DNA from 2 places in the Dickeya fangzhongdai genome. Region 1 is predicted to be linked to the other one. Evidence: predicted binding sites of a transcription regulator. Region 1 holds the regulator's gene; the other holds the start of a gene.
The links. Region 1 encodes PurR, which represses purine synthesis genes. Its sites were predicted from a motif close to CANGCAAACGTTTGCNTG; they were not measured.
Positions count from the first base shown of each region.

Region 1 (5,825 bases):
GATGGGCAGCCCCATGCCGGACATCCGCTTGAGTACGGCCCAATCCGGCTTCAACTGGGTTTTGAACTGACGAATGTCTTTCAGCCAATAGGCGTGGCGGGAATAGGCCGCTATCATCAACATCATCATCCAGTATACCGAGGCGGTCGCCACCCCGCAGCCGACGCCGCCCAACTCCGGCATGCCCAGCTTACCGTGGATGAAAACGTAGTTGATGGGAATGTTGATCAGCAGGCCGATAAATCCGATCACCATCCCCGGCTTGGTCTTGGACAAACCTTCGCACTGGCTGCGAAATACCTGATAGAACAGGTAACCGGGCGCGCCCCACAACAAGGCATGCAGGTATTTCACCGCTTTGTCGGCCAGTTCCGGCGCGCCGTCATGCATCAGGTTAATGGCGTATTTTCCCTGATAGAGCACGAACATGGTCAGGATGGAGATAGCCGCGGCCAGCAAAAACGCCTGCTGAGTCTGATGAGCGATACGATCCCGGCGTCCGGAGCCGTTAAGGTTGGCCACGACCGGCGTCAGCGCCATCAGCAAACCGTGACCGAACAGGATGACCGGCAGCCAGATGGAGGTGCCCACCGCCACCGCCGCCATATCGGTGGCGCTATAGGAGCCCGCCATGATGGTATCCACCACACCCATTGAGGTTTGCGAGACTTGCGCGATGATGACCGGAATAGCCAACGCCAGCAAATGACGGGCTTCTGATAAGTACTTCTGCACGAAAACACCTTCCTAAAGCAGGATGGAGAGAGATCTCTAATGGGGAGAGAAAGGCAATCATCCTTTATTTATAAAAAAAGATGAAGCATTGTAACGATTTGCCAACAGTAAACCAATGACTGACTGAACGGGAGTGATCCCGTTTGGTTTTCCTGAGGATATGGTGCAAACTGCCAGACATTAGTGAACGTTGTCTCTCCCGAGCGCAGGCTCGCCGCGCCATATCACTGTAGCGTCGCGTTCACGCTTATTACTGACCAGGAGGCAAGACCAGCACCATGTTTACCGGTATTGTTCAGGGCACGGCGACCGTCGTGTCGATTGATGAAAAACCCAATTTCCGCACTCATGTCGTTCAACTGCCCCCCGAACTGCTGCCGGGGCTGGAAACCGGGGCTTCCGTAGCGCACAACGGTTGTTGCCTGACCGTCACCAAAATCGATGGCGATCGGATCAGTTTCGACCTGATCAAAGAGACGCTGCGGCTGACCAACCTGGGCGAAGTCAAAGCCGGCGATCGGGTTAATGTGGAGCGCGCCGCCAAATATGGCGACGAAATCGGCGGGCATGTGATGTCCGGCCATATTATGTGTACGGCGGAGATCGTGAAAATCCTGACGTCGGAAAATAATCACCAGATCTGGTTCCGGTTGGCTGATGAATCGCAGATGAAATATGTGCTGCACAAAGGATTTATCGGCATTGACGGTATCAGCCTGACGGTAGGGGAAGTGACCCGCAGCCGTTTCTGCGTGCATCTGATTCCGGAAACGCTCCAGCGCACGACGCTGGGTCAGAAACGACTGGGCGACCGCATCAATATCGAAATCGACCCGCAAACCCAGGCCATCATCGACACGGTCGAACGCGTCCTGGCTCGTCAGGCGCAGCAGCAACAGGAGCAGGCCGCGGCGCAGGCGGAGCAGGGCGAATAAGCCATTCCTTCCCTGACGCTTTCTCCCCTATGAAAACCGGCAGCCTGGCTGCCGGTTTTTTGCTATTTAGGTACGATTCGCCGGATGGCGGTGATTATCTGGGGACTCGCAAGCCGCCTTCCACGCCGTCCACGCTGAACAACACCTGCCAGAGTTGAATGTTGCGGGCGCGGAATGAACCCGCGAAGCTGTTGAGATAATAGGTGAACATGCGCTGGAAACGTTCGGAGTAACGCTCGGACAATGCTGGCCAGTGCTGCTGGAAGCGGTGATACCAGGCCATCAACGTGCTGTCGTAGTCAGCACCGAAGTTATGCCAGTCTTCCATCACCAGATACGGCTCGCTGGTTACGGCGATTTGCTCTATCGACGGCAGGCTGCCGTTGGGGAAGATGTACTTGCTGGTCCACTTATCTCCCGTTGGCGTGGGGGTGTGAGTGCCGATCGTGTGCAGCAGGAACAGCCCATCAGGTTTAAGATTGCGCTTTACTATCTGGAAGTAGGTATCGTAGTTCTTGGCACCGACATGCTCGAACATGCCGACGGAAACGATACGGTCAAACTGCCGGTTCAGGTCGCGGTAGTCCTGCAGCAGGATGTTCACGTCCAGATCATGGCAGCGCTGTTGCGCCAGTTTCTGTTGCTCGCGGGAGATGGTCACGCCGGTGACGGAAACGCCGTAGTGACGCGCGGCGAATTCTGCCAGCCCGCCCCAGCCGCAGCCGATATCCAGCAGGGTCATGCCGCGGCGCAGCTGCAGTTTTTCGCAGATCAAGCGCAGCTTGTCCTGCTGTGCCTGCTCCAGGGTTTCGGCCTGTTTCCAGTAGCCACAGGAGTACTGCATATAAGGGTCAAGCATCAGGGTGAAAAGATCATTACCGAGGTCGTAATGCTCCTTGCCCACGATCCAGGCCCGACGGCGGGACTGCAGGTTGGTCAGCCGCGCCATCAGGATCCGCAGCGTATCGCGCCAGCGGTGAGGGAGCTGGTTTTCCAACCCGGCGCGCAGCACGCGGTGGAAAAACATGTCCAGCCGCTCACACTCCCACCAGCCATCCATATAACTTTCGCCCAATCCCAACGAGCCTTCGCGCAGCACGCGCTTATACATGTCGGGATTTTTTACCTGAATATCAAACGGGCGTGAACCGTTAATGACGATGTCGGCGGCCGACAGCATTTCATTAACAATCTGGAACCAGGATAGGTTAGGGGTACCCAGTTCCTCCACATAAGATGAACTCATAACTTCTCCCTACCTTGCCGGAAAAATGCCTTTGCAAGGAAAAACATTAGACAAATGTACCCACGGAGGGCATTCGGTGGACCCAATCCATCGTCTACCCCTGAACGTCTCAGAGGAAAATAAGAGAAAAGCCGGTACGAAAGGCGTCTATCCCTGGCCGTAACAAAAAGGTGCAGCGGTCAACAGGCAGGATAGAAAAAGTAAGGCGATGCATGAGGCCAAAAGCATCGTCTGATCATGATTATTGTCGTCAACGACAGTGACAAGTGTATGACTGCTTTAACCCGACGACAAGATTCATTGGGTTAAAGCAGCACGTTAAGTCATGAGCTCAACAGCGATAGCATGCGCCGGCACCATGTGTGGTGCGGCCTGCCGCTTGATTGAATAGCCAGACAGAGATAACGGAATCGTCTGAATTTTAACGACGGTAATCGAGGAACGGGCCGTCGGCGACGGAGCGGCGTTCGATCAGCGTCGGATGCACTTCAATGGTCTGGGCTTCCTCGCGTTTGCTGGTAATGCGGTCGAGCAACATCGAGAAGGCCGCCTGTCCCAGTCGCTCCTTGGGCTGGTGGATGGTGGTCAGCGCCGGGGTAAAATACCGGGAGTGACGAACATTGTCATAACCGATCACCGAAATATCCTGCGGTACGCGCAGCCCCAGTTCGTCGGCGGCGCAAATGGCGCCCATCGCCATGATATCGCCGCCGCAGAACACCGCGGTCGGACGCTGTTTCTGGGCCAGAATCTGGTGCATCGCCTTGTAGCCGGATTCCGGCTCGAAGTCGCCCTGAACCACCCATTCTTCCCGTAGCGGAATGTCGGCCTCTTTCAGCGCTTTCAGGAAACCCAGATAACGCCCACTGCCGGTATTGCGCCCGAGAGAACCGGGAATGGCGCCGATGTCGCGGTGGCCGCGCTCAATCAGGTAACGTCCGGCCATGTAGCCGCCGGCAAACGCGTTATCGATAATGGTATCGGTAAAATCGCTGTGGGCTTCGCCCCAGTCCATCACCACCATCGGGATATGGCGGTAATCCGCCAGCATCGATAGCAGTTCCGGCGGGTACTCGGCGCACATCACCAGCAGGCCGTCGACCCGTTTTTGCGCCAGCATGGACAGGTAGGCGCGCTGTTTGTCCTGATTATTATGGGAGTTGCACAGGATCAGCGTATAGCCTCTGGCGTAGCAGCTGTTTTCCACCGCCTCGATGATTTCGGCGAAATAGGGCGCCTCGCTGGATGTCGCCAGCAGGCCGATGGATTTGGTGTGGTTGACTTTCAGGCTGCGGGCCACCGCACTCGGCGAATAATGCAATTCATCGATGGCCGCACGCACCGCAGCCTTGGTCTCTTCGGCGACGAAACGTGTTTTATTGATCACGTGTGATACGGTTGTGGTCGAAACGCCCGCGCGTTTTGCCACATCTTTGATCGTTGCCATCTAAAGTGACTCCTGAACTCATCTGTTACAGTAGCTTGTCTGTTACAGCAGTAAATATGTTGTTAATCGTTTGCCTGCGTGAATTCTTCTCCTGCCAGACAACAAGGCAACATTTCAGGAGGAGACATGCCGAGGTGTGTAGCTTGAAGGGAGGGCTGACGCTTCGACCAACGCAGTGTATACAGTAAACTGCGGATTTTGGCCGATTTAGAGCAAAAGTGGAAGAGGCAATTCGTTTTATCTCTGTGACGCAGAAACCGGTTTTTTGACGCTCGCCGGGTGATAATAGACCTATGCTTTATAATGTTTCCCCCGTCTGCCGGATAGGGGATTGATTCAGACATGACAGGATGACGGCGATCATCAGTCACATACAGGAGAATACTATGGATACCAACTTGAAAATGTCGCTGTTCACCACTGTGGCTTCACTGGCGATGATCATCATCTTTAGTCTGAGCGCGGTATTGAACTGACGGCGTGGCGCTAGCGGCGCCTGGAACGTCAGCGGCGCATCGTTGCCGTTAAAGACAGGAAAACAAAAAAGGGGCGTGATGCCCCTTTTGTCGTATTGAGAACGGCCATTCCAGCGGAAGTTGTTTAGCGAATGGTTTTCGGCGTGACCACGCGACGGGCGCCGACGTAGTGATCCTGCCAGTAGTCCTCGCTCAGTTTGCTGATTTTAATGTCAGAGCCGGAACGCGGCGACTGAATGAAACGACCATTGCCGAGGTAGACGCCGACATGGTCGGCGGCGCCGCGGTTGGTTATCCGAAAGAACACCAGGTCGCCGCTTTCCAGCTCGCTTTTCTTGATAGGCGCGGCGTCACGTAAGTGGTACATCTCATTGGCGGTTCGCGGAATCGGGATTTTCACCACATCTTTATACGCGTAATACACCAGTCCGCTGCAATCGAAACCGGAGTAGGGGGTCGCGCCGCCCCAGTGGTAGGGCTTGCCGATTTGGCTCATCAGCTTGTTCATGGCGGTCAGTTTGGCATGCTGGTAGCGCTTTTGGTGAGCGGCGCTGATGGTCAGAGCGGCTTTATCCTGCCGGCCTTTTTTACTCTTGCCGTGTGGTGATGCGCTGGCGCTTTCTTCTCCGACGACGGCAGACTTGCTTTTTTTGCTTGCCGTTTTAGCAATCACGGTTTCGTGCGCCTTATGACTGCTTTTCGCCGGTGCCGGGGTGTCTTTTTTCGCGGTTTTGCCGGCGGGCGCTTTAGCCTGAACGCTTTTTTCCCGCTTCTGCGGCTTGCTGGTTGTGTGGGCTGCGGCCGCAGTGGTCACCGGTTTTTTATCATTGTGCGGTTTGACGTTTTTATCGTGAGCGGCGGTCGTTTTGGCAGGCGCGGTTTTGGTGGTTTTTTCCGGTTTTTTGTCATGAGTGGGCGCCGCACCCTTTTTGGTATTTTTGGCAACCTTGCTTTTTTTGGATTCCTCAATAGCTTTATTCGCCGTT
Region 1 covers NZ_CP025003.1:2,973,383-2,979,207, reverse strand. The annotation lists gene CVE23_RS13305 (MATE family efflux transporter) at 1-735, opposite strand, end outside; gene CVE23_RS13300 (riboflavin synthase) at 1,014-1,670, shown strand; gene cfa (cyclopropane fatty acyl phospholipid synthase) at 1,765-2,916, opposite strand; gene purR (HTH-type transcriptional repressor PurR) at 3,338-4,363, opposite strand; gene cydH (cytochrome bd-I oxidase subunit CydH) at 4,750-4,839, shown strand; gene CVE23_RS13280 (C40 family peptidase) at 4,964-5,825, opposite strand, start outside.

Region 2 (5,825 bases), 380 kb from region 1:
AAAAGTAATGTCACGCCAACCCGCAAGGCGAATATTCCTGAAGGGGTGTGGACTAAATGTGACAGTTGCGGTCAGGTGCTTTACCGCGCCGAGCTGGAACGCAACCTGGAAGTGTGTCCGAAATGTGATCACCACATGCGGTTGTCCGCCCGGGCTCGTCTCCATGCGTTTCTGGACAAAGAAGGCATGGTGGAACTGGGCAGCGAGCTGGAGCCTAAAGATGTCCTGAAATTCAGAGACTCCAAAAAATACAAGGACCGTATCGTCTCGGCGCAGAAGCAGTCTGACGAAAAAGACGCCCTGGTGGTGATGAAGGGCACGCTGTACGACATGCCGGTGGTCGCCGCTTCGTTCGAATTCTCCTTCATGGGCGGTTCTATGGCGTCTGTCGTCGGCGCGCGGTTTGTCCGTGCCGTTGAGCAGGCGCTGGAAGACAACTGCCCGCTGGTTTGCTTCTCCGCCAGCGGCGGCGCCCGTATGCAGGAAGCGCTGATGTCGCTGATGCAGATGGCGAAAACCAGCGCGGCGCTGGCGAAAATGCGCGAACGCGGCTTGCCGTACATTTCGGTGCTGACCGACCCGACGATGGGCGGCGTGTCCGCCAGTCTGGCGATGCTGGGCGATCTGAACATCGCCGAGCCGAAAGCGCTGATCGGTTTTGCCGGCCCGCGCGTTATTGAGCAGACGGTGCGTGAAAAGCTGCCGCCGGGCTTCCAGCGCAGTGAATTCCTGCTGGAAAAAGGCGCCATCGATATGATCGTCCGTCGTGCGGATATGCGCTACAAACTGGCGAGCATCCTGTCCCGGTTGACGAATCGCCCGGAGCCGCAGGAATCTGCCGTGGCGCGGCCGCCCGTCTCGCCTGAATCACAGAGTGAAGCCTAATCAATGATGTACCGGGAGCAGGGCGGCGTTGTTGCCGTGTTCCCGGCAGCAATCAACCGTAAGTCAGTGAACGGGACTCATGGATAATCTTCAGACACCTCAAGCCACGTCGCCTCTGGCCACGTGGCTTCACTATCTTGAACATCTACACTTCCAGACCATCGACCTCGGTCTGGAGCGCATCCAACTGGCGGCGGAACGCCTGCATCTGCTGCAACCGGCTCCCCGCGTGTTTACCGTAGCCGGCACCAACGGCAAAGGCACCACGTGCTGCACGCTGGAATCCATCTTGAGCGCCGCCGGGCTACGGGTTGGCGTGTACAGTTCACCACACCTGCTGCGTTATACCGAACGAGTGCGCATTCAGGGCCGCGAATTGCCGGAGTCCCGGCACGCCGAGGCATTTGCCGCGATCGAGGCCGGTCGCAACGGCACTTCGCTGACCTATTTTGAGTTCGGCACGCTGGCGGCGCTGTGGTTGTTCAAGCAGGCGCAACTGGATGTGGTGATTCTGGAAGTCGGGCTGGGCGGCCGTCTGGACGCCACCAATATCGTGGATGCCGATGTCGCGGTCGTTACCAGCATCGCGCTGGATCACACCGACTGGCTGGGTAACGACCGGGAAAGCATCGGCCGTGAAAAGGCGGGCATTTTCCGCGGGAACCGACCGGCCGTGGTGGGCGAACCGGATATGCCGGCATCGATTGCCGCCGTAGCGCAGGAAAAAGGCGCGCAGCTGTTTCGGCGTGGGTCTGACTGGCAGTTTTCACTGCAGGACGGCGGCTGGCGCTGGCAGAGCGGCGATGTTCATTATGATGGATTACCCATTCCTACCGTGCCGCTGGCGAATGCGGCGACCGCCCTGGCGGCGCTGCAAGCCTCCGACATTGTTCTGACTGTCGACGCCATCCGTCAGGGGCTGCGTCAGGCGCAATTGCCGGGACGTTTCCAGATTGTGAGCGAAAAGCCGTTGTTGATTCTGGATGTCGCGCATAATCCTCATGCTGCGGCCTACCTGGCCGCGCGACTGGCTGATTTACCGCGCGCCGGCCGGGTTCGGGCGGTGATTGGCATGCTGGCGGATAAAGACATCCCCGGCACGCTGGCGCATCTTAAGCCGCAGGTGGATGTGTGGTATTGCGCTCCGCTGGAGGGGCCGCGCGGCGCCGATGCCGGGCTGCTGGCCACGCATCTGGATCACTGTACGTCATTCCCGGATGTGGCGACGGCCTGGCGGCAGGCGATGCAGGACGCCGGCGAAGATGATGTAGTGATTGTTTGTGGTTCTTTCCATACTGTCGCGCATGTGATGGAAGCGCTGGACGGGAGCGGAACGCATGGCGAGTAAATTTCAGAATCGCCTGGTAGGAACTGTTGTGCTGGTGGCGCTGGGGGTGATCGTGCTCCCCGGCCTGCTGGATGGTAAGAAAAAGCATTATGAAGATGACTTCGCCGCTATCCCGTTGGTTCCCAAACCGGGCGATACGCTGGAAGCGGAGTCGATGCCGCCGATAAATCAGTCGCTGCCGGCCCAGCCGCCTGAAGGGGCCGAGGCGGCGATGCAGAGTAAGAATGCGTCCGCTGCGGAAACGGCTGAAGAGCCGGATTCCGCGCAATCCTCCGCCCGTCATGGCGCGTCCCAGCCGTCGTCTTCCCGCCCGGCCGCAACGCCGGCGCCGGTGGTGACAGAACCACGTGCGCCGGTTCAGCAAGTGGCGCCGCCAGCGATGAAGGCGCAGCCGGCGAAGCCTGAAGCCAAAAAACCGGAAACCAAACCGGAAAGCCGGCCGAAGCCCGAGGCGAAAGCGACGGAGAGCAAGGCGGCTGAAAGTAAGCTGGCCGGAAGTAAGCAGGCCGAAAGTAAGCCGGCTGAAAAACCGGCCGACACCCGCGCGGCGGAAGCCAAAACGGAAAACAAAGCGCCGGAAAGCAAGCCGACGCCTCAGGAGCAGACGCCAGCCGGTCAGGCCTTTGTGGTGCAATTGGGCGCGCTGAAGAATGCCGATAAGGTCAATGAGATTGTCGCCAAGCTGCGTCTGTCCGGTTATCGGGCCTATACCGTGCCGTCGGCGCCAGTGGCGGGGCAGATAACCCGTATCTACGTCGGGCCGGATGCCTCGAAGCAGAAATTGCAGTCGGCGCTGGGCGAGTTGCAGCAGCTTAGTGGGCTGAGCGGGCAAGTCCGGTCGTACAGCGCGCGCTAAGGCGGCTAATCAGCCTATACCCAAAATAATTCGAGTTGCAGGACAACACGTTCACGTGTTGAACAACGCAACGCGTTGGACCTTTAGGGCAAGGCTCATAAGAGCCTTGTAACGCGGCAACAGAGTGAATCCCCAGGAGCTTACATCAGTAAGTGACTGGGGTGAGCGAGAGCAGCCAACGCATCTGCAACTTGAAGTATGACGGGTATATACAAGCAGGGGTAGGGGAGCGAGGCGACCTTGCCCCTTTATTTTGTGCGCGGAGCACTGAAGTTTTGTGGCGGAGCACTGAACCGCTATCGGCGGCGCGCGACGGACAGGGGCGCTATCCGTATGGCGGCGAGAGGTTTTTTTTATTTCTTCGCCTATCGAAAAAATCGGCGGGAAATACGCTACGCAAACGTTTTCTTTTTCTGTTAGAATGCGCCGCGAACAGGATGACCGGCGCTGCGATTGTCATCGTTCATTATTAGGATAGTTCATGGTTTGGGTTGATTACGTCATTATCGGTATTATCGGATTCTCGGCTCTGGTCAGTCTCATCCGGGGGTTTGTACGTGAAGCGCTGTCACTGGTGACCTGGGGGGCGGCGTTCTTTATCGCCAGCCACTACTATGCCTATCTCGCGGTCTATTTCACGCGGTTTAATGATGAGCTGGTGCGCAACGGTATCGCCATTGCCATTCTGTTTATTGCGACGTTGATTGTGGGCGCTATCGTTAATTATGTGATCGGTTCGCTGGTTGAACGCACCGGACTGTCAGGCACTGACCGGGTACTGGGCATTTGCTTCGGTGCATTGCGCGGTGTGTTGATCGTTTCCGCGCTGCTGTTCTTTCTGGATACCTTCACCGGTTTTTCACAGAGTGCCGACTGGAAGCAGTCCCATTTAATCCCGCAATTCAGTTATATCATCAGGTGGTTTTTTGACTACCTGCAAAGCACGTCGAGTTTCTTGCCGCGGCACATCTAGCCGCGGTAGCGCTGATGAGGAAAAGACCACATGTGCGGTATTGTCGGTATCGCCGGTTTTACACCGGTCAACCAGTCGATTTATGACGCGTTAACGGTGTTACAGCACCGTGGGCAGGATGCCGCGGGCATCGTCACCATTAATGATGCCAACTACTTTCGCCTGCGCAAAGCCAATGGCCTGGTGAAAGATGTGTTTGAAGCCCGGCACATGCAACGGTTGCAGGGCAACATGGGGATCGGCCACGTGCGCTATCCCACCGCAGGCAGCTCCAGTGCCTCAGAGGCCCAGCCGTTTTACGTCAATTCCCCGTTCGGGATTACGCTGGCCCACAACGGTAACCTGACCAACGCCCATGAACTGCGTAAAAAGCTGTTTGAAGAAGGGCGCCGTCACGTCAATACCACCTCGGATTCTGAAATCCTGCTGAACGTGTTTGCCAAAGAGCTGGATCGTTTCCAGCATTATCCGCTGGAAGCGGACAACATTTTTGCCGCCGTGGCGGCGGTGCATCAGCAGATTCGCGGCGCTTATGCCTGCATCGGCATGATCATCGGTCACGGTATGGTGGCTTTCCGCGATCCGAACGGCATTCGTCCGTTGGTTATCGGCAAGCGCGAGCTGCAGGATGGCCGCAACGAGTACATGGTGGCGTCGGAAAGCGTGGCGCTGGATACGCTGGGCTTTGAATTTCTGCGCGATGTGGCGCCGGGCGAAGCGGTATACATTACCGAGAACGGCCAGCTGTTCACCCGTCAATGCGCGGAAAACCCGAAAAGCCACCCGTGCCTGTTCGAATATGTCTATTTTGCCCGTCCCGATTCCTTCATCGACAAGATTTCGGTCTACAGCGCCCGCGTGCGTATGGGCCAGAAGCTGGGCGAAAAGATTGCCCGCCAGTGGGAAGAGCTGGATATTGACGTGGTGATTCCGATTCCGGAAACGTCCTGCGATATCGCGCTGGAAATCGCCCGCATCATCAACAAGCCGTACCGTCAGGGCTTTGTGAAGAACCGCTACGTCGGCCGTACCTTTATCATGCCGGGCCAGCAAACCCGCATTAAATCAGTACGTCGCAAGCTGAATGCCAATCGGGCGGAATTCCGCGGCAAGAACGTGTTGCTGGTGGATGACTCCATCGTGCGCGGCACCACTTCTCAGCAGATCGTGGAGATGGCGCGTGAAGCCGGCGCGCGTCGGGTTTATCTGGCCTCCGCTGCGCCGGAGATCCGTTTCCCGAACGTGTACGGCATTGATATGCCGAGCGTCAACGAACTGATCGCTCACGGTCGTGAAGTGGAAGAGATTCGTAAGATCATCGGCGCCGATGCGCTGATTTTCCAGGATCTGAATGACCTGATCGAAGCGGTGCGTGAAGACAACCCGGAAATCGTTCAGTTTGAATGCTCAGTGTTCAACGGCGTCTATGTCACCAAAGACGTGGATCAGGACTATCTGGACTATCTGGAAGCACTGCGTAACGACGACGCCAAGGCGATGCGCAGTCAGAATGAAGTCGAAGATTTGGAACTGCACAACGAAGGGTGATGATCGATCGCTAATCGTGGTTAAAAAGGGAGCGCAGGCTCCCTTTTTTGTCGCTGTTATTCTTGCCAATCCTCTGGTGATGCGGCAAAGTCAGCGCACATGTTTTACCGTCTCTGTTGCGGTGGGTCTGAGAGGTGAGAATGAAGCGACTGATTGTCGGTATTTCCGGCGCCAGCGGCGTGATATATGGGGTGCGGTTGTTGCAGGTACTGCAG
Region 2 covers NZ_CP025003.1:3,356,245-3,362,069, reverse strand. The annotation lists gene accD (acetyl-CoA carboxylase, carboxyltransferase subunit beta) at 1-885, shown strand, start outside; gene folC (bifunctional tetrahydrofolate synthase/dihydrofolate synthase) at 965-2,233, shown strand; gene dedD (cell division protein DedD) at 2,223-3,089, shown strand; gene cvpA (colicin V production protein) at 3,571-4,062, shown strand; gene purF (amidophosphoribosyltransferase) at 4,093-5,610, shown strand; gene CVE23_RS14855 (UbiX family flavin prenyltransferase) at 5,751-5,825, shown strand, end outside.
Region 2: the regulator PurR is predicted to act here: its motif matches at 3,483-3,500, upstream of cvpA (colicin V production protein).